DNA from 2 places in the Sulfitobacter sp. 1A15106 genome. Region 2 is predicted to be linked to the other one. Evidence: riboswitches for the same ligand, from Rfam matches in the RefSeq annotation. Region 2 holds a riboswitch; the other holds the start of a gene.
What was found. Region 2 has a riboswitch for cobalamin ahead of ACGYKA_RS16110 (DUF1636 family protein). Riboswitches for the same ligand answer to the same signal wherever they lie in the genome.
Positions count from the first base shown of each region.

Region 1: it holds a riboswitch for cobalamin, as region 2 does, so the genes downstream of both, ACGYKA_RS09280 (CbtB-domain containing protein) here and ACGYKA_RS16110 (DUF1636 family protein) in region 2, are expected to answer to the same signal.

Region 1 is NZ_JBIFFM010000005.1:81,216-96,104, reverse strand. Features, by position in the region: gene cobJ (precorrin-3B C(17)-methyltransferase) at 1-33, opposite strand, end outside; gene cobI (precorrin-2 C(20)-methyltransferase) at 30-761, opposite strand; gene ACGYKA_RS09315 (precorrin-8X methylmutase) at 764-1,393, opposite strand; gene cobG (precorrin-3B synthase) at 1,383-2,531, opposite strand; gene cobN (cobaltochelatase subunit CobN) at 2,528-5,770, opposite strand; gene cobW (cobalamin biosynthesis protein CobW) at 5,777-6,811, opposite strand; gene ACGYKA_RS09295 (DUF1636 family protein) at 6,808-7,182, opposite strand; gene ACGYKA_RS09290 (hypothetical protein) at 7,255-7,767, opposite strand; gene ACGYKA_RS09285 (CbtA family protein) at 7,779-8,462, opposite strand; gene ACGYKA_RS09280 (CbtB-domain containing protein) at 8,675-8,845, opposite strand; cobalamin riboswitch at 8,879-9,096, opposite strand; gene ACGYKA_RS09275 (PAS domain-containing protein) at 9,262-10,272, shown strand; gene pncB (nicotinate phosphoribosyltransferase) at 10,276-11,568, opposite strand; gene pncA (bifunctional nicotinamidase/pyrazinamidase) at 11,638-12,234, opposite strand; gene ACGYKA_RS09260 (rhodanese-related sulfurtransferase) at 12,333-13,232, shown strand; gene ACGYKA_RS09255 (NAD(P)/FAD-dependent oxidoreductase) at 13,242-14,570, opposite strand; gene ACGYKA_RS09250 (ABC transporter permease) at 14,567-14,889, opposite strand, start outside.
Region 2 is NZ_JBIFFM010000011.1:1,843-16,731, reverse strand. Features, by position in the region: gene ACGYKA_RS16175 (response regulator) at 1-241, shown strand, start outside; gene ACGYKA_RS16170 (GNAT family N-acetyltransferase) at 251-973, opposite strand; gene ACGYKA_RS16165 (hypothetical protein) at 1,123-1,296, shown strand; gene ACGYKA_RS16160 (hemerythrin domain-containing protein) at 1,355-1,831, shown strand; gene ACGYKA_RS16155 (MT-A70 family methyltransferase) at 1,944-2,576, shown strand; gene ACGYKA_RS16150 (BglII/BstYI family type II restriction endonuclease) at 2,560-3,291, shown strand; gene aspS (aspartate--tRNA ligase) at 3,321-5,096, opposite strand; gene urtE (urea ABC transporter ATP-binding subunit UrtE) at 5,255-5,950, opposite strand; gene urtD (urea ABC transporter ATP-binding protein UrtD) at 5,937-6,692, opposite strand; gene urtC (urea ABC transporter permease subunit UrtC) at 6,689-7,870, opposite strand; gene urtB (urea ABC transporter permease subunit UrtB) at 7,874-9,802, opposite strand; gene urtA (urea ABC transporter substrate-binding protein) at 9,879-11,165, opposite strand; gene ACGYKA_RS16115 (CobW family GTP-binding protein) at 11,521-12,600, shown strand; cobalamin riboswitch at 12,626-12,841, shown strand; gene ACGYKA_RS16110 (DUF1636 family protein) at 12,961-13,368, shown strand; gene ACGYKA_RS16105 (ABC transporter ATP-binding protein) at 13,365-14,147, shown strand; gene ACGYKA_RS16100 (ABC transporter substrate-binding protein) at 14,162-14,889, shown strand, end outside.

The sequences.
Region 1 (14,889 bases), on a different contig from region 2:
GCCGAGGCCCGCGATATGAAGGATGCCGCTCATGTCTCCGCCTCCGGTCTGCGGCCTTGGCCATGGACCAAGACGATCGCGAAATAGGGGCAGTCGTCATCCGCCACGTCAGAAAGCCTTGCCACCCGCTGGTCGGGCATGGTTCCGCGTTCGACCAGCCAAGCGTCCTCCAACTTGCCCGCCGCCGCCAGCGCGCGGCGCACGCTGGGCAGGTTGCGGCCCGTCTTCATCACCACCAGCGCATCGGCGCGCTTCATGTGATCGGTCAACTCGGCCTCGGGCAGCGTGCCCATCAAAACGGTTACCACGTCGTCACCCCAAGTGAAGGGCGTATCGAGCGCATTCCAGCAGCCCACCATGCCGGGGATCGCGGGCAGCACCTCAACCTCGGCGCGGCCCTGAAGCCGCGTGTGCAGATGCATGAAGGAGCCGTAGAAGAAAGGGTCACCCTCGCAGAGCACGACGACCTCGTGATCTTGGGCCAAGGCTTCTAGCCGGTCGGCCCATTCCTCGTAAAAGGCGACCATCTGGGCGCGATACTCGGGCGAATCAAAGCGCAACTCGGTGGTGACGGGATATTCCATCGCATATTCCACCACATCGTCGCGCAGCATCCCCTCAACGATCCGGCGTGCTTGGCCCGCGCGGCCTTTCTTGCGAAAATAGGCCAGATGCCGCGCACCGCGAATGGCACGGTCGGATTTCACACTCATCAGTTCGGGGTCGCCGGGGCCAAGGCCCGCGCAGATTACCTTGCCCATCGTCATTCCACCCTGCTGGCCAAGGCGTTCACCGCCGCCACGGTGATCGCCGAGCCGCCCAAACGTCCCTGCACGATCATCGAGGGCACCGGCAGATCCTGCATCAAAGCCTCTTTTGATTCCGCCGCACCGATAAAGCCCACCGGGCAGCCGATGATTGCCGCCGGGCGCGGGCAATCGGGGTCTTCGAGCATGTTGAGCAGGTGAAACAGCGCCGTGGGCGCATTGCCGATGGCCACCACGGCGCCTTGCAGATGGGGCCGCCACAGTTCCAGCGCGGCAGCAGAGCGGGTGTTGCTCATCTTCGCGGCCAGTGCTGGCACCGAAGGGTCGCGCAGGGTGCAGATCACCTCATTCTCGCGCGGCAGGCGTTTGCGGGTGATGCCTTCGCTGACCATATAGGCGTCGCAGAGGATCGGCGCGCCGTCCTCCAGTGCCGCCCGCGCGGCCACGGCCATGCCTTCGGAAAAGCGGATGTGCTCCTCCAGCCCGACCATGCCCGCGGCGTGGATCATGCGCACGGCGACGATCTCTTCCTCCGGGGTGAAACGCGCCAGCGCCGCTTCGGCGCGGATGGTGGCAAAGGACTGGCGGTAAATCTCGGCACCGTCGGTGATATAGCTATGGGGCATCGGCGGACTTTCTAAGGTGAGAGGCGATGGCGGCGGGGGTCAGCCCGCGCAGATCAGGGATGGCATCGGCGCGGCCATCGTGAATGAAGTCATAGCGCTCTGGCGCGGTGGCGGTCAGGGTGAGGTCGGTAGCGCGCGGCGCGGCGCAGCCCTTGGCGCAGCCGGAGACGTGCAGGCGTTGCCCCTTCGGCACCATGGCGGCAAGTTGCCGGGCCAGCCGCCGCGCCTCACCCCGGCCCTGTGCGCAGCCTGGCGCGCCGATACACGCAACCACGCGCAACAGCGGGTCATCGGCGGCGGTGATGAGACCGGACAGATCAGGCAGGCGCGGGGCACCTTCGATCAGCACCCTCCGCCACGGGGTCAGGCGCAGCGGGCCAAGCTCGGCGAGCGCGGCAAGCGTCTCGGCCTCCATCTGCCCGAAAGCACAGGCGACAAGCGCCCCGGCTGGGTAGAGGCCGGGGGCGGGTGTGCCCTGCCCTGTCTGACGCGGGCAGTCAAAACCGGCGGGAAGCGGTGCCCCCGTGGCGGTGGCGCGCGCGGCGCGGGTCACCCCCTGCGCGCGCACCCATTCGGCCAGCGCGATGGCTTCGGTCACCGCAGTCGCACGGGTCACGGGCTTGGCCCGCGTTGCCCCTTCAATGCAGAGCAGTAGTTGCCCCTCCGCCGAGCGCTCGAACCGGATGTCGGCGGGATCGGCCTGCAACATCGGCTGCAACCCTGCATCGACCGCATAGCCGAATTTGGCCGAGACTTCCGGCAGCGCATGGGCCTGCGCGGCGGCTGAGAGGGCTTGGCAAAGGAAATCCGTATCATCGCCCGCCTGCCAAAAGGGGCTGACCATGATGTTGCGCCGCCGCTCCGTCCGCTCATCCACGTCGATCAGTGCCAGCGCGCGCAGCGCGTCGATCAGACCTTCGTGCCGCGCGGAATCGACGCCGCGCAGTTGCAGATTTCCCCGGTTCGACAGGTCAAGCATGCCGTTGCCATAGCGCGTGGCCAGCCCCGCCACGCCGCGGGCTTGGGCCGGGGTCAAGCGCCCCTGTGGCACCCGCAGACGCACCACCAGCCCATCGCCCGAGAGCATCGGACGCAGCGCCCCGGGGCACCAGCCCTTGATCGCCGGGGCCGCGCTCACGTCACCCCGTCCAATGTGGCCGAGATCGAGTTGCGGCGGGTCTGCCAGAGGCCCGACTCGCGCAGCGCCGCGAAACGGTCGCGCATGGCTTGCAAGGCCGCGGGGTTCTCGGCCTCCATAAAGGCGACCAGATCATCGCGCCCCAGCGTGGCGTCGAAGTAGAGGTCGAAGAGATGCGCAGGCACCTCGCGCGTCAGATGCGCAAAGGCAGCAAGGTTGTCGAGTGTCGCTGCCACCTCTGCCGCGCCGCGAAAACCATGGCGCATCATGCCGCTGGCCCAATTGGGATTGGCCGCACGGGCGCGGACGACGCGGGCGATCTCTTCGGGCATGGAGCGCGCCCGCGGGCTGCCTGCGCCGGTGTGGTCAAGGTGGTACATCGCCGGTTTCTGCGCGCCCAGATGCGCCATCGCGGCGGCAAAGCCGCCTTCGTGGCTGGCATAGTCCGAGGCCAGCAGGATATCGCTTTCGGCCAAGTCCTGCACATGAGCAAAGCCATCGGCGCGCTGCAACTGCGCCTCCAGCGCGGCGCGGTCCTGATGCGCCTCGCCTTGGGCGTTGATCGCCCATTCCGACCCCGCGAGCCACGCCTCTCCCGCCGCGGCGCGACCCGCGTCGGAGTAGTCTTGCAAGGCCGCTTCCATATTCACGCCGTAAAGGCCCGGCTTGGGGCCAAAGACACGGGGGGTTCGGGTGAGGTACGGGTTCATATCCGGCGCTTCTTCGCGTTCGGCCAAAGCCGCCGCCCCGGCTTCGAAAAGCTGCGCGAGACCGGGAAAGACATCGCGGAACAGGCCCGAGATGCGCAAGGTCACGTCGATGCGCGGACGGTCCAGCAGGGTCAGCGGGATCACCTCAAAGCCCGAAACCCGCTCACTGCCCTCATCCCATTTCGGCGCGATCCCGGCGAGATGCATCGCCATGGCGACCTCTTCGCCCGCCGTGCGCATGGTGGCCGAGCCCCAAAGGTCGATCACCAGCCCGCGCGGCCAGTCGCCATTGTCTTGCAGATGCCGCCTGAGCAATTCCTCGGCCAATTTCACCCCCTGCGCATGGGCGGCCCGGCTGGGCACCCCGCGCGGATCGACGGCATAGAGGTTGCGCCCCGTCGGCAGCACGTCGGACCGCCCGCGATAGGGCGAGCCGGAAGGCCCGGAGGTGACGCGCCGCCCCGCCAGTGCGGTCAGCAGCCCGTCCCATTCGCCCTCCCCCGCGCCGAAGATGTGCAGACCATCGCCGTATTGGCTTTCCTTGATGTCGCAAACGAAGGCGTCGATCCGGGTTAGCGCCTCGGCCGAGGAACTGGCGGCGTCGAGGCCGAGGTCATCTTCCACCCCCGCCGCCTGCGCCTCGGCCCGGATCGTGTCGACCAGCCGGTCGCGGCGCGCGGGGTCGAGCCCGTCGGCGGTGGAATATTCGTCCAACAACCGTTCCAGCCGCAACAGCCCATCGGGCGTTTCACTGTCTTTCAGCGGGGGCGGCAGATGGCCAAGCGTCACCGCCCCGATGCGCCGCTTGGCCTGTGCCGCTTCGCCGGGATCGTTGACGATAAAGGGGTAGATCACCGGCAGATCGCCGGTCAGCGCCTCGGGCCAGCAATCGCCCGAGAGGGCCACCGCCTTGCCCGGCAGCCATTCCAGCGTACCATGCGCGCCGATATGCACCAGCGCGTGATGCCCCTGCGCCCGCAGCCAGAGGTAGAAGGCCACATAGGAATGCCGCGGCGTGCGGGCGAGGTCGTGATAGCTGTCTTCGCGGTCTTGCAGATCGCCCCGCTCGGGTTGCAGGGCGACCAGCGCGTTGCCGCAGGTTTGGGCCGCGAAGTGAAAGGCGCCGTCCTGCACCAGCGGATCATCCTCAGCCTGCCCCCATGCCTGCGCGAGGTCATCGCGCAGCGCCTGCGGCAGGCTGGCCAGAGCGGCACGGTAGTCAGCCAACGGCCATGAGATGCGCTGCTCGGTCAGGCTCCGGCCAAAACCGATCTGCGGCGTGACGCCATAGCCCTCACCCGCCAGCCGCATCAACATGTCTTCGACGCTGGCCAACGCATCAAGGCCAACCGCATGGGCCAGTTGATCGTCCCGCCCCGGATAGGTCGAGAGCACCAGTGCCAGCTTGCGCGTGGCCGCCGGGGTCTGCGCCAGCCGATGCCAGCCCAGCACGCGGGCGACGACAGCCTCGATCCGCGCCTCTTCGGCGCGGTGGGCAAAGCGGGAATATTGCAGATCGGGGTCGCGCTTTCCGGGGCTCTTGAAGCTGACGACGCCACCGAAGATGCGGCCATCGACCTCGGGCAGGACCACATGCATCGCCAGATCGGCGGGGGAAAGGCCGCGCTCGCTTTCGTCCCAGTCGCGCCGCCGGGCGGTGGAGAGGGCCACCTGAAACACCGGGCAGCCCGGCGCGTCGAGCGGGGAGGTGCCATCATCCCCGCGCCCCGAAAAGGCGGTGGCGTTGACGATGGCCACGGGTTTCATCGCCGCCAAGGCATCGTCCAGAAAGCCCCGCGCAGGATCGGATTTGAGCGAGGGTACGAAAAGCCCGATGGCGTTCAGCCCCGCCGCCCGCAACGCCCGGATCAGCGCATCGACAGGCGCGGTATCGGCGGCCAGAAGATAGCTGCGGTAAAAGGTAACCGCGACAGTCTCCCCCGCCGCGTCGGCGAGGGGGAGCACCCCTTGATCGGGGTCGTAATAGCCGCAATCGGGCACCGTTTTCGTGCCCATGACCGGCCCGGCGTAAAAGCCCGCCGCCAGCGCCATCTGCGCCAGCGCGGCCTGCGCCGCCACGGGCCCGCCCGCGTCACAAAGATGCGCAAGACGGCGCAGCGTGGAAACCGGCAAAGTCGAATGCGCGTCGAGCCCCGGATCCTCGCGCCCATCGGCGGGCAAGACGGCCAGCGCGATATCATGGCGGCGGGCGAAGTCTTGGACCTGCATGATGCCGTATGGCCAGTAATTCTCCCCCCCGATGAGGCGGATCAGAATGCCCTTGGCCCCGGTCAGCGTCTGTTCGATGTAGTTGTCGACCGAGGCCGGGTGCCGCAGCGCCACGAGGTTGCACAGCCGCAGCGAGGGCAGCTTGCCCTCCTTGCCGCCGCCGCGATGCCAGCCTGCCGCGAAAGCGCCGAGGTCACTGTCGGAAAACGACAGCACCACCAGATCGGCGGGGGTTTGCCCCGGATCATAGGGGGTGTCGGTATCCTCCAACCCGTGGCTTTCGCGAAAGACGACATGCATGGGCGGTCAGGCTCCCAAAGTCTCGCGGATTTTGGCAAGGTCGATGTCGTCATGCTCGGCGATCACCACCAGATGCCCGGCGCGCGTGTCGCTGCCCCAAGGACGGTCGAACTGCTGGCGCACCCGCGCGCCCACGGCCTGCACCAACAGGCGCATCGGCTTGCCCTCGACCGCGACATAGCCCTTCACGCGCAGGATGTTCTGCTCACGCGCGAGCCGCTCGATCGAGGCCACCAACGCATCGACATCCGACACTTCCGGCATCGGGATCACCACGGTTTCGAAATCGTCATGCTCGTGATCGTCGTGGCCGTCATGATGCGAAGGGCGCGCGGCGAGGTCGTCTTCGGCGGCGGCGTTGAGTCCCAGCACGACCTTGGGGTCGATCACGCCTTCGGTCATCTCAAGGATCGGAATCTCACGCGGGCTTTCCTCTTCGATCACCGCGCGGGCTTTGGCGAGGCCATCGGGACCGGCCAGATCGGCTTTGGACATCAGCACGATATCGGCGCAGGAAATCTGATCTTCGAACACTTCGGAGAGCGGCGTTTCGTGGTCGAGGCTGTCATCGGCCAGACGCTGCGCGTCCACGGCGGCGACATCAGCGGCGAAAGTGCCAGCCGCCACGGCCTCGGCATCGGCCAGCGCGATGACGCCGTCGACGGTGATCTTGGACCGGATCGCGGGCCAGTCGAAGGCCTTGAGCAGCGGTTTTGGCAGGGCCAGCCCAGAGGTTTCGATCAGGATGTGATCGGGGCGCGTGGGCAGGGCCATCAACGCTTCGATGGTGGGGATGAAATCATCGGCCACGGTGCAACAGATGCAGCCATTGGCCAGCTCGACGATATTCTCCGCCGGGCAGTCGTCGATGGCGCAGGATTTCAGGATGTCACCATCCACCCCCACGGTGCCGAATTCATTGACCAGAACCGCAAGGCGACGCCCGCCGGCATTGGTCATCAGGTGGCGGATCAACGTGGTCTTGCCCGCGCCGAGAAAGCCGGTGATGACGGTAACGGGGATTTTAGCGAGATCGCTCATGCGGTAGGCTCCTGCGGCAGGGTCAAAGGGGGGATACGCGCAAGGCTTTGCTTGCGAAAGATGACCGGGCGTTCGCGCCATGGCACCAGCCCATCTTGGGTGGCGGCATAGGCGGCGGCTCCGGCAAGGATGTCGGCGGCGTCTTCCTTGGTCAAGCGGCCATAGACATAGGACCATTTGCCCGGCGCAGACAGCGCCACGGCGGCCCCCTGCGAACAGGCGGAAAGACATTGCACCGGCACGATGGTCACGCCCTCGGGCGCGCCTGCGGCGTCGAGGGCGGCATGAAGCTGCGCGCCGGGGCGCGGGGCGTCTTCCTCCAGCACCTCACCGGCGCGGCAGGTTATGCAGACATGTAGGGTTGCGCTCATTGATCTGGTCCCATCGGGTTATGCGTGCCGGGTATGCGCTCCGGCGCGCTATGAAAAGGGGAGGCGGCGCGATTATTCAACCGTCAGCACCTCACGGGCCGTAATCGGCGCACCGTTCACCGCCAAGGGGCGGTGGTCATTGGCGTTGAGCGTGACCTCCACCGTGACCTCGCCCTTGGGCAGATCGGCCAGATGCAGCCACGGGCCATAAAGCCGCCCGATCTTGGCACCGTTGACATAGACATGGGCATGGCCCTCGCCTGGTTGGTTGTCCCCGCTGGCATTCTGCGGGGCAAAGGCGAAGCCTTCGGTCTCAACAAAAAGGTTATGGCCCGCCATCGGGTCGGGGGTCACGCGGATGGCAAGGCTGGGGGCCTCCTCAGGGGCCAGCGCGATGGGCTGGCCGTGCATCCGCGCGTGATCCGGACCGCCGTGATCCATGGCCACATGCCCGCCGCCGCCATGGGCGGCAGGGTCGCCGTGATCATGGCCGTCGAAGGTCACCCCGTTGCTTGCGGCGATGGCAAAACCAATGCCACCGCCAAAGACCAATCCAATGGCGAATAGCGCCAGTGATCTGTCCATTTCGACCTCCCTCAGGCGCTCTGCGCGCCTTCACGTTGCCAAAAGAACCCGGCGAAACTGCCCAGCAACACCCAGGCGGCCAAGCCGATGCCAAGCGCACGGGCGGCGAAAAGCGCGCCGATCTCGGTCGGCACCGGGCCGCTGAAGCTGTCAGGTTCGGGTGCGCCGATGACATGGGGGGCCATCAGCAGTACCGCCGCGCCGATCCATGCGCCCCAACCTTTGCCGAAGGCGAGCAGCCACATCGCCACCAGCGCTGCCGCTGCGGTGGCAAACCACCAGATTTGCCGCGCGGTGATATCTGCGGCGGCGACGCCGGGCACTTCGGGCGCAAGGCTGAACCCCGGCGCGAGGTGGAAGGCCACGAAACCGGCGACACCCCAAAGGATGCCCCAGCGGCCATCGATCACCGCGCCGCGCTCTTCGCCAAGGCTCATCGCGGCCAGAAGGATCAGCGCATAGGCGGTATAGGTCAGCATGGTGAAGATCAGGCTCAGCCCATCGCGGACGGCATCGAAACCGGGCAAATCGGGATGCGCGCTGACGGAGTCGGCCCCGAAATGCACCAGCGCGCCGGTCTCATAAAGCTCGGCATGGAGCAGCACGGGCTGCACGAAATAGAGTTGCAGCAAACCGGTCAACAGGCCGGCAGAGGCCCCGGCAAAGAGGGCGGAAGTCAGAAAACGTGAAAACATCGCAATGATCCTTAGATGCGAAATGATACTCAGCGCCGCGCGAAACGCGGGCCGAGGACATACCCAGCCTCAAGATGTGCCAAAGCCCTCCCGACGCAGCGAACGGCGGGCGCGGGCAAAACAGCGAAAGGCAGGCATTGATAAATGGCAGAATCACAGACAGCCGGACTGCGGCATGGCAGCCCGGACCCCTGTGATACCGAACGCGGCGCTTAGTGGCAGGGAAAGCCTGTCGCGTGGCGCACGTCATGGGCGGCATCATGCAGTGCTGCGGCCTGCACATGGCCGGTCAGCGCCATCAGAGCCACACCCAATACGGCGGCAAACAGCGCCGGTACGAGTTTGCTGCGCGTGGCACCGGCGGTCTTAATCATCGTCGTCATCTTCAATCTCCTTACCGTCACACCCGACGGCATCTAGCGTTTCACTCGCCTGGCAGGTCTCCTGGCTCGCGGGTCGTGGCCTTTGCCCGCCTTCCCCGTCCGAAAGGACAAGTGGCACGAGGGGCATTGGCTTACCGCTTACAGTCGCGGGGGCGGCTTCGGCTTCAGGGTCGGGCGACCCCTTACTGAATTCCCTTTTCGGTCCCACACTCAAAGGCGCTTTTCGGGACACCAAGCGCCCTCAATTACGCATTTTAGGCCCTTCCTGACAAGCCGCATTTATCGAACCTCGCGGAACCTTATGGCGCATACAGCATTTAGTAGATAAATATGGCCCAACCCCCAGTATGCGGGTTGACCCAAAAGCCACGTGCAGGGCACATTGACGGCCAGTTTTGATCAAAGGGCGGGAATTCATGAACGACAACACGGTCTCCGCCGCTCGGCAGACCCTGACCGAAGACGTTCTAGGCAAGGTCGTGCGCTATGCCCGCCTGCCGCTGTGCATCACCGACCCGACCCTGCCGGACAATCCCATCGTCTATGTGAATGACGCTTTCACCGATCTCACCGGCTATGGTTTGGATGAGATCGTGGGCCAGAACTGCCGCTTCCTGCAAGGTCCGGAAACCACGCGCGAAAGCGTCGATGCGGTGCGCGAAACCCTACTGGCGCGCCGGGTCGATACGGTGGAGATCGTGAACTACCGCAAGGATGGCAGCCGCTTCCTGAACGCCCTGCAACTGGGGCCGATCAATGACGAAGATGGCAATCTGATCTACTTCTTCGGCTCGCAACTCGACGTTTCCGAACGCCGCCGGGCGGAGCGGGAGCACCGGCAATTGGCCGATGACGAATTGCTGCACCGGCTGCGCAATATCGTCAACGTCATGACCGCCATGGTCCGCCTGACCGCCCGTGAGGAGCCGAGCCCCGCGGCCTTTGCCGACAAGGTGATCGAGCGGCTGGCCGCCTTGGGCGCGGCGCATTTCGACACGATTGGCCGCAGTGACCAGCATGAGGTGGATTTCGAGACGCTGATGGGGCCGATCATGCGGGCCTACACCTCGGCCACCGAGGATCAGATCAACCTCACCGGGGCGAATCCGCTGATCTCGCACCGCCTCGTTTCCCCCCTGACGCTGGCCTTGCACGAGCTGGCGACGAATGCGGTGAAACACGGCTCGCTCAGTTCCGATACCGGGCGGGTATCGCTGGATATCACCATCCTTCAGGAGCCTGCGCGCATGCGGTTTGTCTGGCGCGAAACAGGTGGGCCAGAGGTCATCAAATCTCCGCGCAACAGCGGCTCGCGGATCATCCAGTCCTTGACCCGCGCAGTCGGTGGCACCCTGCACTACGATTGGCAGCCCGAAGGGTTGATTGCCACGGCGGAGTTCCCCGTGGCCGCCCTTGGCGAAGGCTGACCGTCAAACGATCACCTGCTGCGCGGCCTGCTCTCCGACCCCGAAAACACGCTTGTAACGCGCGATTTCATCCGCCGGCCCCATCGCCTTGTTCGGGTTGTCCGAGAGTTTGACCGTGGGCCGCCCATTGGCGCTGACCGCTTTGCAGACCAAACTAAAGGGCGCCAGCGCATCATTCGGCACCAGCCCGCGGAAGTCATTGGTCAGCAACGTCCCCCAACCGAAAGAGACCTTGGCCTTGCCCGCAAACTGCGCGTGCAACTCCTTGATCTTGTCCACATCCAGCCCATCGCTGAAGATCACCCGCTTGGTCGTCGGGTCCTCGCCGCGGGCGCGCCACCAGTCAATGGCCGTCTGCGCCGCCGTGGCCGGATCGCCGCTGTCGACGCGGATGCCGGTCCAGCCCGCCAGCCAATCCGGCGCGTGATCGAGAAAGCCCTTAGTGCCGTAGGTATCGGGCAGGATGATCCGCAGATTGCCCTCATGCTCATCATGCCAATCCGACAGCACGTCATAGGGCGCGCGGGCAAGGGCGGCGTCATCCTCGGCCAAAGCGGCATAGACCATGGGCAATTCATGGGCATTGGTGCCAATCGCCTCAAGCTCGCGCATCATGGCGATGCGACAGTTGGAGGTGCCGGTAAAGGCATCGCCCAGCCCCTCATGCATCGCCTGCACGCACCAATCCTGCCAAAGGTAGGAATGCCGCCGCCGGGTGCCAAAATCCGCGATTGAAAGGTTGTCGACCTCGCGCAGCGCTTCGATCTTTTCCCAGACGCGGGTCATGGCACGGGCGTAAAGCACCTGAAGCTCGAACTTGCCCATCGGGTCGAGCGCGGCGCGGCTGCGCAGCTCCATCAGCACCGCCAGCGCGGGAATTTCCCAAAGCATGACCTCATGCCACTTGCCCTCGAAGGTCAGCTCATACTGATCGCCCTTCCGCTCCAGATGATAGGGCGGCAGGCGCATGCCCTCGAACCACTCCATGAAATCGGGGCGGAACATCTGGCGTTTGCCGTAGAAGGTATTGCCGCGCAGCCATGTGCTCTCCCCCCGGCTGAGGCTGAGCGAGCGGATGTGATCGAGTTGCTCGCGCAACTCCCCCTCGTCGATCAGCTTGGCCAGCGGGATATGGGTGGAGCGGTTGATCAGGCTAAAGGTGACCTGCGTGTCCGGCTTGTTGCGAAACACCGACTGGCACATCAAGAGCTTGTAGAAATCCGTGTCGATCAGCGACCGCACGATGGGGTCGATCTTCCACTTATGATTATAGACGCGGGTGGCGATGTCGACCATGGGAGGTTCCTTATTGCGTGCCCCTTCATGCCAAGGGGGCGGACAGATGGGCAAGGGGAAAGCGGCGGATCAGGCCAGCGTCACCCCCGCCGCGCGCATGCCGTCGCGGGACTTGGCAAGCGATCCGTCCAGATCGATCGCGCGGCACAGGTCTTCGCGCACATCGACCTTGAACCCCAGCTTCGCCGCGTCCACCGCCGAGAAGTTCACGCAGAAATCCAGCGCCAGCCCCACCATCGTCAGCCGTTCGATCCCCCGCGTGCGCAGGTAGCCTTCGAGCCCCGTGGGCGTACGGTGGTCATTCTCGAAAAACGCCGAATAGCTGTCGATGTCGGGGTTATAGCCCTTGCGGATGATCAGATCGGCGCGGTCGGTTTGCAACTCGGGGTGGAACTGCGCGCCAATGCTGCCTTGGATGCAGTGATCTGGCCAAAGCACCTGCGGGCCGTAGGGCATGGTGATGACCTCGTAAGGCCCGTTGTCCTTATGCGATGAGGCAAAAGACGAATGCGCCGCCGGATGCCAGTCCTGCGTCAGGACCACGGCGTCAAACTCGGGCATCAGCGCGTTGATGCCGCGCAGAATCTCATCGCCCTGCGGCACTTCCAGCGCGCCGCCGGGGCAGAAATCATTTTGAACGTCGATCACGATCAGGGCATGGGTCATGGGCATTCTCCTTACCAAAAGGGGTAGGGCTGCGGATGGGGTAGGTCAATGGCACGCGCCGGATTGAGCTTTGCCGCCGAAGCGCTTATTTGACGCTCATGTATACCATCGCCGCCTTATATCACTTCACCCGCTTCGACGATCCCGCCGCGCTTAAACCCGCGCTTTTGGCGCTTTGCGAGGCGCAATCAGTCATGGGCACGCTGCTGTTGGCCCCCGAAGGGGTAAACGGCACCATCGCCGGGCCGCGCGCCGGGATCGACGCGGTGATCGCCCATCTGCGCGCCCTGCCCGGCTGCGCGGATCTGGAGTGGAAAGAGGCCACCAGCGACAAGCCGCCCTTCGGCAAGATGAAGGTGCGCATCAAGCGCGAGATCGTGACGATGGGCCAGCCCGATGTAGATCCCCGCGCCAAGGTGGGCCACTACGTCGACCCGAAGGACTGGAACGAGTTGATCCGCTCCCCCGATGTGGCGGTGATCGACACGCGCAACAGCTACGAAGTGGCGATTGGCTCCTTCGAAGGCGCGGTCGACCCCGAGACCGAGAGCTTCGGTGAATTCCCCGCGTGGTGGGAGGCGAACAAAGACCGCTTCCACAACAAGAAAATCGCGATGTTCTGCACCGGCGGCATCCGTTGCGAAAAATCGACCAACTATCTGATCGGTCAGGGGGTCGAGGATGTCTTCCACCTCAAAGGCGGCATCCTGAAATACCTCGAAGAGGTGCCCGAACAGGAAAGCACATGGGAAGGCGACTGTTTCGTCTTCGACAACCGCGTCAGCGTCGGCCATGGGCTGCGCGAGGGGCCGCATATGCTTTGCCACGGATGCCGCCGCCCGATCCTGCCCGAGGATACGCAGCACCCCGCCTATGAGGCCGGGGTGTCCTGTCATCAATGTGTGGATGAGACCTCGGAAGAAGATAAGGAACGGTTCCGCGAACGCCAGCGCCAGATCACGCTGGCCAAGGAACGCGCGGCGCGGGAAGAGGGCTGACCGCCCCCTTCAGCGATCCGACAGCGCGAAGCCTGCATAGGCAAAGGGCATGACCGCCCGGCGAAAACGGCCCAATTCGAACCGTGCAAGCGGGGCGCGCATGGGGGCGGGATAGGGCCGCTCGGGCGTGATGCCGCGAACCAGATCGGCCAAAATGGCGCCGGAATAGCTGGCCATCGCCACGCCATTGCCGTGGTAGCACAGCCCTGCGAAGATCCCCGGCTGATCCGGCACCTGCCCCACGAAGGGCATGCGATTGCGCGCGATACAGACCATGCCGGACCAGCCATGCGGCGTTTCGACATGACGCCACGCGGGGAACATCGCCTCGAAATCCGCGCGGGCCCGGGCCAGCGCCCGCCGCTCGGAATTGGGGTTGGACATCAGCCCGCCGCGCACGCCGAACAACATACGATTGTCAGGCATCAGCCGGAAGTAATGCAGCAGATGGCGGCTGTCATAGCAGGCCTGTTGGCTGGTCCAACCTTGGGCGGAAAGCTCTGCCTCGGTCATCGGGCGGGTCACGATCACGCTGGATTGCGTCGGCATGTAGCGCGCGGCCAGCCATGGCGGCAGGTCTTCGGAGGAATAGCCGTTGGTGGCAATGATCACCCGCTCGGCCCGAATGCAGCCCTGCGGCGTCGTGACCTCGAACGCGCCCTCGCGCCCCGTCACCCCGGTGGCCGGGCTGTTGTGATAGATCGCGGCCCCCGCCTCTTCCGCGGCCTGTGCGAGGTCGGTCACATATTTGCGGGGGTTGAGGCCAAAGCCAATCGGCACCGTGATCGCGCCCTCGAAGCCTGCGTTCAGCCCCTCGGCGGCCAGATCGGCCTTTTCGGTCAACCGGGCCGTGACGCCGTAATTCTCCGCGTAGTACTCCAGCCTGCCGCGCATCTCTTCGAAATCGCGCGGGCGGTGGGCCAGCTGGGTTTCCCCTCGAGAATGCCGATCAACATTGATGCCGCGGGCGGCGATGAAATCCTCCACCTGTCGGATCGCCGCCACCTCGGCCTGCCGCCAGCCAAGCCGCTCTGCCGGCCCGAATTTCCGGTCAAGCGTCGCGTCGTCCAGCATCCCGCCGCCCAAGCAGCAAAAGCCCCCGTTGCGGCCCGAAGCGCCAAAGCCCACCCGCTCGGCCTCCAGCACCGTGGCCCCGACCCCGGCCCGCGCCAGATGCAGCGCGGCATTGAGGCCAGTGAAACCGCCGCCGATGATCACCACATCGGCCTGCGCGTCGCCTTGCAGCGCCGGACGCTCCGGCGCGCCATGGGTCTGATCCCACCAGCAGCCCGCACGCGGCGCTTCGGAATAGGCGAAATCCGCGTAGATACGCTTCATCCGGCGGGCCGCTCCGCCGCGCGGGCCTCCTCCTGCGCGCGCAGGCTTGAGCGTTTGCTGACCAGCGATGCGGTGATGACACCCACGGTCACGATGGCGATCATGATCGTCGAGAGCGCGTTGATCTCGGGCGAGACGCCCAAACGCACGGCGCTGAAGATCTTGATCGGCAGCGTTGTGGCCGATGGCCCGGCGGTGAAGGAGGCGATGACCAGATCATCAAGGCTGAGCGTGAAGGCCAGAAGCCAGCCCGAGATCACCGCAGGCGCGATAATGGGCAGTGTCACGAGGCGGAAGGCCTCCCATGGCGAGGACCCGA
Region 2 (14,889 bases):
CGGTTTCCAAGATGACATCGCCCATATCGCTGACGTGCTGGGGGACGCGCCCGACAATCACACGCTGGATTACGTCGCGCAATTCTTGTGCGGGGTGGCCCGTTCGGCCAATGATCAACGTTTGGAAGAAGCCGCCCGCGCCTTGGCCCATAAACGCGCCCTGGGCCAACCCGCGGGGCCAGAGACCGCAGCCATCACCGGGATGATCCAGCACCGCCTTGCCGAAAAGCTGGCGATCTAGCCTGACGGGTTAAAGCGTCGGATCCCCGGCCACCCGGACAAGGCGGGTCAGATCGCCAAGCCGCTCTTTCTGCTGCCCCTGCCCGTCGAAGTTACCGGGGGCAAGCCAAACCTCGAACGCCTCTTTCAGCGCGGGCCATTCCGCGTCGATCGCGGCGAACCAAGCCGTGTCGCGGTTGCGCCCTTTGACGATGGTCGCCTGCCGAAAGACGCCCTCATAACTCAGCCCCAGACGCTGCGCCGCGCGGCGCGACGGACGGTTGAGCGCGTCGCATTTCCACTCGAACCTGCGATAGCCCGTCTCGAAGGCCCATTGCATCATCAGGAATATCGCCTCGGTCGCTGCCGGGGTGCGCTGAAGCGCGGGGCTCAAGTTGATATGGCCCACTTCGATGCTGCCCGCCTCGGGCTTGATCCGCAGGAAGCTCGCCACGCCCAGCCATTGGTCCCGCGCGCGGTCTTTCACCGCCATGAAATAGGGATCGGCCTTTCCCGCATTGTCGCGCACCCAACGGTGGTACTGCGCCGCCGACGAGAATGGCCCGTTGGGGAGATAATCCCAAACGTGATCCTCCCCCAGATAGGCGGGATAGAGCAGCGCCGCGTGTTTCTCGGCCGACAGCGGTTCCAACACTACATGACGGCCGGTGAGCACCTCACCCGCCGGGCGCGGCGGCTCGGACCAATTCTCAACAAGGGGCCCAACGGGGCGCGGGTCAGATTTACTGTTCATGGAAAAGTTATGCACCGGCGTTTTCGAGCCGCCAAGCTGAATAAACTTGAAATAATCGCATCAGACCCCAGTCTCGGCCTCCAAGCTACACATTGATGCCACAATCAGCCTTCAGCATCGTCGCAACCGCAAAGGCCCGGGAGGGTGAGATGAGCCAGCAGCACGCCAAAGACAGCGCGACAGCCGCAAAGCCGGTCGACTGGATCGTTATGGGCGCGAATGCGCTTGGGCTGGTGGTCGTCGCCTTGGCCGCATTTCACGCGCAGGCCGGCCGGCTGTTTCAAGAGGTTGCCAGCCAAGCGGCGCAGGGCACGGTCTTCTAAGGCGGGAACCTGCCGGTGGCTGCGGCGTTAGCCACAGGTAACACCAAAGGATTTTCCCATGCCCTCCATCTATGACGCGATCAAAGAAGATCATGATGAACACCGCGCCCTGTTGAACACCATTGCCGACACCGAAGGCGACAGCGCCGAGCGCCGCAAAGCTTGGGACCGTTTTTACCATGACGTGAAATCCCACGCCGCTGCAGAGGAGGAGACCTTTTATTCCACGCTGATGTCGGAGACATGGGGCCAAGATCACGCGCGCCATTCGGTGCATGAACACCAGCAGCTTGACGATATCATGGAGGAACTGCGCGAAACCGACATGTCATCCTCGGCTTGGCTGACTCGTTTCAAGCAACTCAAGCATGATTACGAACATCACATGGACGAGGAAGAAGACGAGCTTTTCACCCGCGCCAAGAAGGTCATCGGTGAGGAACAGAACGACGCCTTCGGCGACAAGTTCCTGAAGCGTAAGGAAAAGGAAGCCAAACTCATCGAGGAAAAGCGCGAAGACAGCCTTGAGGATTGACCCAAGCCGCTCTTCCCTGCTAAATGTGTTCCCTTAACGTTCTTGTGGATATCCAGCCCCGCCGGGCAGGTTGCGGTTGCAAGAAAGCCCGAGGGAACGCAATATATTGGATATGAGCGATAATCCATCACAAGACCTACGCGACTTTCTGGGCAAAGACCGGTTTGGATGCGTCATGGCGGACCCGCCGTGGCGCTTTACCAACCGCACCGGAAAGGTCGCGCCCGAGCATAAGCGCTTGGCCCGTTATCCCACGATGACGGTTGAGGATATCTGCGCCCTGCCCGTGGCCGATCACCTCGAAGACCGCGCGCATTGCTACATGTGGGTGCCAAATGCGCTCCTGCCCGAAGGGTTGCAGGTGCTCAAGGCTTGGGGGTTTGAGTATAAATCCAACATCATTTGGCACAAAATCCGAAAGGATGGCGGCAGTGATGGGCGTGGCGTGGGGTTTTACTTCCGCAATGTGACCGAGATTTTGCTGTTCGGCGTGCGTGGTAAGAATGTGCGCACGCTCGACGCCGGGAGGCGGCAGGTGAACATGCTGCAAACCCGCAAGCGCGAGCATTCGCGCAAGCCGGATGAGCAATATGACCTGATCGAAAGCTGCTCTTGGGGCCCCTACCTCGAACTCTTCGGGCGTGGCGTGCGCGAGGGTTGGACCGTTTGGGGCAATCAGGCCGAGGCGGATTACAAGCCCGATTGGAAGACCTACAGCTACAATTCCAGTGTCGCGGCTGAGTAATCTGGCGCGGCGCATCGACGACGCGGTTTTCGACGACGAAAGGCTTGTCGAAGACCTGCTGCCCGTCGATCTGCGCGACCGCTATTCCGTCACCAGCTACCGCAGCGCCGCCGCCGTGCTGCAACAACGCGCGCCCGAGGAATTGGCCGCGATCATCCGGGTGCTGCGCCAATTCACCATCAGCCGCAATGAAATCCGCGCGCCGGGCGGCAACCGGATGTCGGCCACCACCCGTTTCGCGCAATATGCGGCAGCCGAGAATTTCCACGAAGAGGTGCGCATCAAGGCCGACCTGCTGGTGCAACTCACCGCGGGCAAGGGCGACAGCGCGCCCGAAGTCGACCGCATCATCCGCGAAGACTTCATCCACAATCATATGGTCGATTTCTGGCGTGGCCGGGTAGCGTTCGACTATGAGTGGAACAGCAAGGACCAGACCTATGACCGCGACCTTTACGCCTTTCGCAGCTTTTTCGAAGCGGGGGTGATCGACGTGGGCGTCATTGTCACGCGCGAACTGTCGAACGACTTTTTCAAATCGCTCGGCAATTGCTTGGACAAATTCGGCAATGAGACCGACAAGACCGTCAGCGCGAAATTCGGGGCCAGCACCACCGGCACCCACAAGCTGATCAGCCGCATCGCCGCCGGTCGTAGTGGCGGCTGCCCGGTTCTGGTGCTGGGCATCCTACCGGGCAATATCACCCCCGGTTAAGCCGGGGGCGACGTTTCATTCAGACAGGGTCACTCCTGCGGGATGACCCGCAGACCCAGCTCCATCAGCTGATCGCTGCTGGGCTCGGAGGGGGCGTTCATCATCAGGTCTTCGGCGCGTTGGTTCATCGGGAAGAGGATGACTTCGCGGATGTTCTGCTCTTCGGCCAGCAGCATGACGATACGGTCGATGCCCGCAGCACAGCCACCGTGGGGCGGCGCGCCGTATTGGAAGGCGTTGACCATGCCGCCAAAGCGCTTGCGCACCTCGTCTTCGCCGTAGCCCGCGATCTCAAAGGCTTTGAACATGATCTCGGGTTTGTGGTTCCGGATCGCGCCCGAAACCAGTTCGTAGCCGTTGCAGGCGAGGTCATATTGATAGCCCAGCACCTTGAGCGGATCGCCCTCCAGCGCTTCCATCCCGCCTTGGGGCATGGAGAAGGGGTTGTGCTCGAAGTCGATCTTGCCGGTCTCTTCGTCGCGCTCGTAAATCGGAAAATCCACGATCCATGCAAAGGCGAAACGCTCCTTGTCGGTGAGGTTCAGCTCCTCGCCGATGACGTTACGCGCGCGGCCTGCGACGGCCTCGAAGCTCTTCGGCTTGCCGCCGAGGAAGAAGGCCGCATCGCCGACGCCCAGACCCAACTGCTGGCGGATCGCTTCGGTGCGCTCGGGCCCGATGTTCTTGGCCAGCGGGCCTGCCGCCTCCATTCCGTTGCCCTGATCGCGCCAGAAGATATAGCCCATGCCGGGCAACCCTTCTTTCTGCGCGAAGGCGTTCATGCGGTCGCAGAACTTTCGGCTGCCGCCTGTGGGCGCGGGAATGGCGCGGATTTCGGTGCCCTCTTGCTCAAGCAGCTTGGCAAAGATCGCGAAGCCGGAATCGCGGAAGTGCTCGCTCACCACCTGCATCTTGATCGGATTGCGCAGGTCGGGCTTGTCGGAGCCATACCACAGCGCGGCATCCTTATAGGAAATCTGCTCCCAAGTCTCGTCGACCTTCTTGCCGCCGCCGAACTCTTCGAAGATGCCTGCGATCACCGGCTGGATCGTGTCGAAGACGTCCTGCTGCGTGACAAAGGACATCTCCATGTCGAGCTGGTAAAAATCGGTGGGCGAGCGGTCGGCGCGCGGGTCTTCGTCGCGGAAGCAGGGCGCGATCTGGAAGTATTTGTCAAAGCCCGAGACCATGAGCAGCTGTTTGAACTGCTGCGGCGCCTGCGGCAGGGCGTAGAACTTGCCCGGATGCAGACGCGACGGCACGAGGAAGTCGCGCGCGCCCTCGGGGGAGGAGGCGGTGATGATCGGCGTCTGGAACTCGCGGAAGTTCTGATCCCACATGCGCTTGCGGATCGAGGCCACCACGTCAGAGCGCAGCGCCATGTTCTTTTGCATCTTCTCCCGGCGCAGGTCGAGGTAGCGATAGCGCAGACGTGTCTCCTCGGGGTATTCCTGATCGCCGAAGACCTGAAGCGGCAGTTCAGCGGCAGAACCCAAGATTTCAATATCGCGCGCGTAGACTTCGATCTCACCCGTGGGCAACTTGGGGTTCACAAGGCTCTCGTCGCGCGCCTTCACGGTGCCGTCGATGCGCACACACCACTCCGCGCGGACCTTTTCCATCTCGGCGAAGGCCGGGCTGTCGGGGTCGCAGATCACCTGCGTGATGCCATAATGGTCGCGCAGGTCCAGAAACAGCACACCGCCGTGGTCCCGCACCCGGTGCACCCAGCCGGACAGGCGCACATTGTCACCCTTGTTCTCAAGGCTCAGATCGGCACAGGTATGGCTGCGATAGGCGTGCATGATGGTCCCTTCCTAGGGCTATTTCTGGTTTCGCGCAGGTACACCGTTTGACGGTCGGGAAGTCAAGACTTTGCTGCCACGCGCCCCCACAATAATAGGAGGTTTCCGCGCCTAGACCCCCAGCCGGAGTCCTGCGCGATCCCGCTTTGAGGGGTCAGCTAGAGTGCAAGCGCATCCAAAAGCTGCTCTCTTTTCGCTTCTGCCTTTGGGATCGATTGGGTGATCTGGCCGCGCTGCATGACGTGGAAATGATCCGCGTTGTTATAGGCAAAATCGAAGTTCTGCTCGACCAGCACGATGGCCAACTCCCCCCGATCGCGCAGAAGCCGGATGGTGCGGCCAATCATCTGGATAATATTGGGCTGAATCCCCTCGGTGGGTTCGTCCAACAGCAGCACGCTGGGCCGCGCGATGAGCGCGCGGGCAATGGAAAGCTGCTGTTGTTGACCGCCAGACAGGTCCCCCCCGCGCCGGGTCTTCATCTCAGCGAGCACGGGGAACAGATCAAAGATATCATCCGGGATCCTGCGCTCGGACTTGGGCAGGCAGGCAAAGCCCGTCTCAAGGTTCTCTTGCACGGTCATCAGCGGAAAAATCTCACGCCCCTGCGGCACATATCCGACGCCCGCCTTGGCCGAGAGTGCCGCACGCCCCGGTTGCAATTCCACGCCATTAAGCCTGATCGCCCCGTCTGAGAAAGGATGCCGCCCGGCGATGGCTTTGAGCAGGCTGGTCTTGCCGACCCCATTCGTGCCGGTCACGCAGGTCACCTGCCCCACGGGCGCGTTCAAGGTGATGTCATGGAGGATCTGGGATTGCCCGTATTTCAGGCTCAGGTTCTCAATCTCCAGCATCGGTGCGCCCCAAATAAACGTCAATAACGGTTTGATTGTTGGTCACATGATCCAGTGACCCTTCGGCGAGCACCGATCCTTCGTGCAGCACGGTCACCTTGCAGTTCAGCCGCCGCACGAACTCCATATCATGCTCCACCACGATAACAGCGCGAGTCTCGGCCGCCTTTCTCAGGATGTCGGTGGTGTGCTCGCGCTCATGCGCGGTCATGCCCGCGGCGGGCTCATCCACCAGCAGCAGGCGCGGCGATTGCGCAAGCAGCATCCCGATCTCCAACCACTGTTTCTGCCCGTGGCTGAGCTCTCCGGCGGGGCGGGAGAGATGGGCGGTCAGGTTGATCTCATCGGCGATCTGTTCAAGCCGCGCCGCCCCTTCCGAGGTCTTGCGGTGGAACAGGACCGAGAAGGTGCCGCGCGGGTTCTTCAACGCCATGGCGAGGTTTTCGCGCACGGTTTGCGCCTCAAAAACCGTCGGCTTTTGAAACTTGCGCCCGATCCCCAGCATGGCGATCTGGCTTTCCGACAGACCGATGAGCGAGCGGCTGTCTTCGCCGAAACGAATATAGCCCTCATCCGGCTTCGTCTTGCCGGTGATGATATCCATGAAGGTGGTTTTGCCCGCCCCATTGGGGCCAATGACGGCCCGCAATTCCGGCTCCCCGATCTGGAGGCTGAGGTTCTTGATCGCCTGAAATCCGTCAAAGGATTTCGAAATTCCGGACATTTCCAAAAGAGAAGTCATGACTTGCGCACCAGTTTGTCAAAGAGGCCGCCGATGCCCTTGGGCGCAAACAGCGTGATAAGTACAAAGCTCAGGCCAAGCAGCACCAGCCACCAGTCGACCCAATGGATCGTATAGACCCCCAGATCTATGCTGGGCGCGCCGCCCCCCGTGAACCAACTGGACAGGAGCGAGACCACCGCCGCCCCGATGACCGCCCCGTAAAGCCGCCCTCGCCCGCCAATGGCGACCCAGACCGCCAGATAGATCGAGGCGATGGGCGCGATCTCAGCCGGGTTGATGATGCCCGCCTGCGGGTAATAGAGCGCGCCCGCGATGCCTGCGACAATGGCAGTGATGGTAAAGACGAAGAGCTTATAGCTCTCAACATGATAGCCGAGGAAACGAACGCGCGATTCATCGTCGCGGATGGCTTGAATGATATTGCCCAGCTTGCTGTCGGTGGTCCAAGCGAAGAACAGGTAGCCCAATGCGAGGGCCAAGGCGGAGGCGAGGAAGAAGACGATTGAGACCACGTCTTGCCCGCTGTCGGCGAAACCGGGGATGTTTTGCAGCCCCGACAGGCCGTTGTTGCCCCGCAGCCCGCTGTCGTTCTGGAAGAGGTAAAGCGCCAGCGCCAGCGTCATGGCTTGGGTTAGGATCGACAGGTAGACCCCATTGACGCGGCTGCGGAAGGCAAGCCAGCCAAAGACCAGCGCCAGCGCGCCGGGGATCAGCACGACGAAGGCCAATTGAATCCACAGGCTGTCCGCAAAGGCCCAGATCAGCGGAAAGTCGGATGAGCCGACAACCCCGAAAATCTGGTTTCCGATGGCGTCCGATATCTCCTGCGGCGTGGGCGGGATTGTCTGACCGGCGAGGCTGTCGGCCACAATGATCTCGGTGCGTGCATACATGAGCCACATCCCGATGGCGTAGCCCCCGATCCCGAAAAAGGCGAAATGCCCAAGGCTGAGGATACCGCAATACCCCCAGACCACATCCATCGCGATGGCCACAAGGCACAGGCAAAGGGTCTTGCCCAGTGTCTTGACGAAAGAGGTCGAGACAAGCCCGGTGCCCACCGCTTCGGACATCACCGTGACAAGGGCCGTGAACAGGCCCAGCGCGGCGAGGAAGTAGAGAACCGAAGGATTGCGCCCGATGAAGGAACTGCGTTGGCTGTGCGTCTGGGTCATGGCTCAATCCGCCGCTGCCCGGCCTTTGGGGGCGACAATGCCCTTGGGCCGGAATTGAATGAACAGGATGATGAAAAGGATCATATAGGTCTGGGCCGCCAGCGTATTGGAGGGGTTCAACCACTCAATCCCCTTTTGCAGGAAGCCGATCAGCCCCGCGCCCGCCAGCGTGCCGAAGACCGATCCGACACCGCCCACCACGACAGTCATGAAGCTTTGCACGATGTAATTCGTGCCCATCTCAGAGGTGACCTGCGCATAAAGCCCGATGCCGACGCCCGCGACCCCGGCGATGCCGGAGCCCAGTCCGAAGGTCATCATGTTGATGCGATCCGGGTTGATCCCCATCGAGGCCGCCATGCCGGGGTTTTGCGTCACCGCGCGCACCTCCAAGCCAAGGCGCGTGCGCTTGAGGATATACAGCAGCAAGAACAGAAAGATCAGCGCCAGCACGAAAATGGCGATGCGGATGAAACTGATCTGAACCACATCCGAAATCACCAGCGCCCCGCGCAGCCATTCGGGCGATGTCAGCGGGCGGGCCTGCGTGCCAAAGATGTTCTTGGCAATCTGCTGCAAAGCGATCGAGATGCCGAAGGTCGCCAAAAGGGTCTCAAGCGGACGGTGATAGAGATGCCGGATCACCAGCCGCTCCATCGCGACGCCCGCGCCAAAGGTGACGGCGAATGCCAGCGGCAGCGCGATCAGAAGCGATACAGTGTAATCGGGGATGACGATCTGCACCACATAGCCCGTATAGGCGCCCATCATGATAAACTCGCCATGGGCCATGTTGATGACCCCCATCTGCCCAAAGGTGATCGCGAGCCCAATCGCGGCGAGGAAATAGATCGAAGCCAGCGAAAGACCGTCGAGTGTCAAATCCAACGTCTGCGCCCAGCCGACCCGCGTTTCGACCGCGTCGAGCGTGGCGCGGGCCGCGTCGGTGATCGCGGCGTCATCCTCTGCGTAACGCTCATAAAAGACAGCGTTCTGCAAAGCGGTGTCGATATCATCCTGCGTCACCAGAGGCGGCACGCGGCCCGCCTCGGCAAGCGCGCGATAGGCATCCAAACGCCGCGCCGGGTCGTCCAACTGCGCCAGAGGAACGCCGCCCACCCGGCCATCGACGATATTGGCTTCCAGCGCCGCCCGTATCTCGCCTTGTGGCACGGTTGCTGGGGCGAGCCCTGCCTCCACCAGCGCCTCATAGCTTGCCGAGGGTGCTGCCGTGGGATCAAGAATGCGGGCGATGTTCCCCTCGGGCTGCTGTTCGGCCACGCCGGTCTTGGCCGAAAGGATCTGGCTCAGCACCGCCCGCGCTTCGAGTGAGGTGTCGGAGGACAGGCTTTCAATCGCGCGGATGCGCTCATCAACCGCCTGCCCAAAGCGCGCGGTCAGGAAATTGGCCAATTGCTCCTTGCGGGCGCGCAGGGCGGGGTCATCCTCCCCGTCGAGGGAGGCCAGGAGCGGGCCAAGCTGGCTGGCATCGCTGCGGCGTGCAATGCTTTCAAGCGCGGCGCGGCGGCGCGCAGGATCGGGATCGGACAGTTGAAACTGCACCAAGGCCGTGCCGATGACCCGCCGCACGCCACCATTGGGGCGCAGTTGGCTGAACCCATCCGAGGGCGCGGTGGCCTCCTCGCCCGTATCTATGTCGCGCAGCGCGAGTGTATCATCCGCCTCGGCCCCAAAGTAGAACAGGCCCGAGGTATCTTCTTGCCAGACGTTCCGCTCGGCCCATTGCTCCAGAAAGACTGGCACCTGCGGCAAGTCCGAGGCCACCAGATCGTCCAATAGGACACCGACCGATTTACGCGAGGGTTTGACCACCTCTGCTTCGTGGGTCTGCAAAAGGGACTGGAGGTCCTGAGCGGGTGCAAAACCGACAGAGGCCAGCAAGCACATCAAGCTGAGCAGCATTCGAACCATGAGGTATGGGGCTTTCGGTGAGGGAATGGTCAAAACGGATGCCGGGCACGGCTGAGGACGCGCCCGGCGCTTGGGTTCAGTAGTTCGAAGTCAACTGAACGCAGGTCCCGGTCTCTTTGTTGTACATGCCGCATTCGAGGTCTTTCCAATCGGAGACCAGAACCGCCGATTCAGGCAGGAAATCCGTCCATGCATCGCCCGGCACTTCTTCGGTCTGGCTGATGATGTCGAATTGGCCGTCTTCGGTGATTTCACCGATCAACACAGGCTTGGCGAGGTGGTGATTGGGCAGCATGACAGCCGTCCCGCCGGTGAGGTTCGGGAATTCCTGCCCATACATCGCCGCACGCACAGCATCCACATCCGTGGTGCCTGCTTCGGTGACCGCGTTCACCCACATGTTGAAACCGATGTAATGCGCCTCCATCGGGTCATTGGTCACCCGGTCTTCGCCCATCGCCTCTTTCCAGGCAGCGACCCATTCGTCATTCTGCTCAGATTCAGCCGATTGGAAGTAGTTCCAAGCCGCGAGGTGCCCCACGAGGTCAGCGGTATCGAGGCCCGAAAGCTCTTCTTCTCCGACCGAGAAGGCGACGACCGGAATGTCATCGGCAGAGATGCCCGCCGCGGCCAGTTCTTTATAAAAGCCGATATTCGCATCGCCATTGATGGTTGAGATCACGCCCACCTGCGAGCCATCCGCGCCCAATTCGACCACATCCGATACGATCGTGGACCAGTCAGAATGGCCGAAAGGCGTGTAGTTGACGAAGATGTTCTCTTCGGGGATGCCCTTATCCAGCAGATATTGCTCAAGAATGTTGTTGGTGGTTCTGGGATACACATAGTCAGTGCCCAGCAGCGCAAATTTCTCGACGCCCAGTTCCTCAAGGAAATAATCGGTGGCCGGAATCGCCTGCTGGTTCGGGGCCGCACCGGTGTAGAACACATTGCGCGAGCTTTCCTCGCCCTCATACTGGACCGGGTAGAACATCAGGCCGTTCAGCTCTTCCAGAACGGGCAGTGCGGATTTGCGCGAGACCGAGGTCCAAGAGCCAAAGATGACATCCACCTCGGAGACGGTGAGAAGCTCTCGCGCCTTTTCGGCGAACAGCGGCCAGTCGGAAGCCGGGTCGACGACGACCGCTTCGATCTCACATCCCAGCAAGCCGCCCGCGGCGTTCTGCTGCGCAATCAAAAGCTCCATCGTGTCTTTCAATGTCGTCTCAGAAATGGCCATCGTCCCCGAGAGGGAGTGCAGCACGCCAACCTTGATCGGATCGTCGCAGGCCGCAGCGGCGGCTGATCCTGCGAGCAGAAGGGCAGCGGTCGCCGTGACTGTGCGTTTGGTGGAAAATTTCATGACGGTATCCCCGTTTGGTGTGCGGAAGAGCAAAGACGCGATGATGCCTCTTCCACACAGCGTTTATTGTTATCGCGCGCGGATGCCCCCCTTGCCGGACAACTCCCTTGGCGCCGCCCCATAGCGAGGCCCCTGCAGCCTCAATTTCAGGGCGCGTTGCAACAAGCCCTAACCCAAGGTCGCTTTCTGCAGCGCAGCAACAACGCCCTTTGATTGGGCAATTTGAGGTGGACCTGCCAAATTTTGGGCGCTGAGCGCATGGATTTGGCAAAGGCGGGGCATTGGCTTACGGGTTGCGCCCCATATTGTGATGTTATAACGTTACCGACACAATCCATAGCAGAGCCCGCAAACCATGCCCGCCACCGACAAACGTATCCCCGTCACCCTGCTGACCGGCTTCCTCGGCGCAGGGAAAACCACGCTGCTCAATCACATCGTCGCAAGCGAAGAGGCCCCCAAAATCGCAGTCGTCGTGAATGAATTCGGTCAGGCCGGGCTTGACCACGACCTGATCGAAACCGCCGACGAAGAGGTCATTCTCATGCAATCGGGCTGTCTGTGTTGCTCGATCAGGGGGGATCTGTCGCGGACGCTGCAAGACCTCAAGCGCCGCAGGCAGACGTGGCGCGTGCAATTCGACCGCGTCGTGATCGAGACAACGGGGCTGGCCGATCCCGGCCCCATTCTCCAGACCTTTTTGGCCGATCCCTATCTGGCCCGCAAATTCCGCGTGGACGGGGTTGTGACGGTCGTCGATGCCGCGAATGGGCCGGACACGCTGGATCAGCAGTTCGAAGCCGTCTCGCAGGTGGCGATGGCCGATCTGCTGGTGCTCAGCAAATCCGACTTGGTGACCCAGCAAGCGCTTGCCGCCTTTGAAGGCAGGCTGCGCGACCTCAATCAAACGGCGCGCATCATCAAGGCCGAACGCGGGCTTATCCCGGTTGCATCGCTCTGGGGGCTCAGCGGTATGCGGCGGGCGGTTGATGCGAGCAACGTTATGGAATGGCTCACGCCCGTCGAAAAGTCCGATCCGCTTGACAACCTCTCGGGCTTCGCCTCGCCCTCGGCATCCGCGCCCATGATGCAAACCCACCAACATGATGCACGGATCGGGTCGGCCTCCATCGTTCTAGACGCACCGATCCCGGCCGAGGCTTTCGACCTTTGGCTCGACACGCTGGTCAGGCTGCGCGGGTCCGATCTTTTGCGGGTTAAAGGCATTGTGCATCTGGAAGACGTCCCCACCCCCTTTGTCTTTCACGGCGTGCAGCATCTTTTCGATCCGCCCGTCCCCCTGCGCGACTGGCCAAAGGACGATCAGCAGTCCCGCATCGTCGTCATCGCCCGCGACATGACCAACCCCGAACTGAACCGGAGCCTCGATATGCTGCGCGCCCGGCGCGATGGCCCGGAGCGACAGGCGGGATAGCAGCTTGACCCGGCATGGCTCTTCGGCCACAGATTATGGCGATGGTTTCCAGCCGCCGCAGCGGCGTCTGGGATGAAAAGGGAATACGGTAAGGCAAGCAGCGCGCGCCGAAACCGTAACTGCCCCCGCAACTGTGAGCGGTGAGTGACCCCGGCAAAAACCACTGAGCTTAAGGCTTGGGAAGGTTCGGGCGAGCGTCGATCCGTGAGTCAGGAGACCTGCCATCACCGGCGCCGAGAGGGCCGTAATTGCAACTCAACCCAGACGGGGTGTCTGGTTAGGAGAACATGATGGCGACAGGGAAACTCCCCTGCTGTAGAACATGGCTGCTCGATCCCCCGCGCGTTCGCGGAGGGCGACATGGATACGCATCAAAACCACAGGATTACGGTTTGCACCTCATGCAAACACAAAGGCACGGATTGCCGCCCGGGCTTTGACCTGATCCAGAAGCTGAGCGCCGCAATCGCGGCAGCCGGCGCGGCGATCCCTGAGGGTTTCGAGATCGCGGGCGTGGCCTGTATGGCGGGCTGCGATCGCCCCTGCACGGTGGCCTATCACGCCAGCGCAAAGGCGACCTACCTCTTTGGCGACATCGACCCTGACGAAGACATCGACGACCTTGTGGCCTTCGCCCAGCACTATGCCACACTGAATGACGGCTGGTGCTCTTCGCTGGACCGCCCCGGCAAACTGCGCAAATCCACCCTTGCGCGGGTGCCTGCGGCCATGATCGAGCTGAAACCCAGCCACCTGCGCGTCTCATGAGGGCTGCCGATCTTGCGGTAAAGGATGTGAGCTGGGCGCCGGGAAAATCGGGCCAGCCGGTTCTGCATCCTACGTCCTTTAACGTCGCTGCGGGTGGCGTTTTGGGCGTGTTGGGGCCGAATGGCGCGGGCAAATCCACCCTCTTGCGTCTGCTCTACCGTTTTCAACCGCCCCAGACGGGGTCGATCCATGTAGGCGGGCAGGATATCTGGTCCCTCTCCGCCCGTGCCGCCGCGCGGCGCATCGCCGCCGTCTTGCAAGAACAGACGCCGTCCTTTGGGCTGACGGTCTCGGAGATCGTCCGCCTTGGCCGCACGCCTCATCGCGCGGCGTTTTCGTCATCCAGCCGCAAGGACGAGCAGATCATCGACCGCGTCTTGGACCGGCTCAGCCTGCACCCCCTCGCCCACCGCGATGTCGGCACCCTTTCGGGCGGGGAAAGGCAGCGCGTCATGGTCGCCCGCGCCTTGGCGCAGGAGCCGCAGGTCTTGGTCCTGGATGAGCCGACCAACCACCTCGATATACGCCACCAGCTTGAAATCGTGTCCCTGATCCGCGGATTGAACATGACCATCGTCGTCTCGCTTCATGATCTCAATATGGCCGATGGCATCTGTGACGAGGTGCTGGTGCTGAAAGACGGCTATCCGCAGGGCTTCGGCCCGCCAAATACGGTTCTGACCGATGATCTCGTCTCAAGAACATTTCGCGTCGACGCGCAGCGCGAGCGGCTCACCCCCAGCGGCGCGGCGCATTTCTCTTTTGCCCTTCCAGATTGAAACGGAAAACTCTTATGAAACTTACTCTCACCACCCTCGCCGCCCTGATGATCGCCGGATCGGCCTTCGCCCAGACCACCGTGCAAAGCTGCGACCGCGAAGTCACCTTCGATCACCCACCCCAAGCCGCGGTCGCCAATGACGTGAACCTGCTTGAGATGATGCTGGTGCTCGGCCTCGCAGACCGCATGGTGGGCTATACCGGCATCTCGGGCTGGAACAAACTGGACCAAGAGATGACCGCAGGTGTCGCAGCGCTGCCGGAACTGTCGTCGAAATACCCCTCGCGGGAGGTGCTGATCGGGGCGGATGCAGACTTCTTCTTTGCCGGTTGGAACTACGGCATGAAGGTCGGCGGCGAGGTGACGCCAGAAACGCTCGCCCCCTTCGGCATTCAAGTCTATGAACTCACCGAAAGCTGCATCCATATCGGTCAAAAAGCCCCATCCTCGATGGAGGATATGTATAACGACATGCGCAATCTCGGCACGATCTTCGACGTCTCGGATCGCGCGGAAAGTTTGATCGAAGGCTACCAAGCTGAACTCGACGCATTCCTCACGGCGCTGCCGCCGCTTGAGGCCGCCCCCCGGGTCTTTGTCTATGACAGCGGCGAAGATGTGCCCTTCACCGCCGGGGCCTATGCCATGCCAAACGCCTTGATCGAGGCCGCAGGCGGCACGAACATCATGAACGACCTTGAGAAAAGCTGGGCCACCGTCGGGTGGGAGGCCGTGGTCGC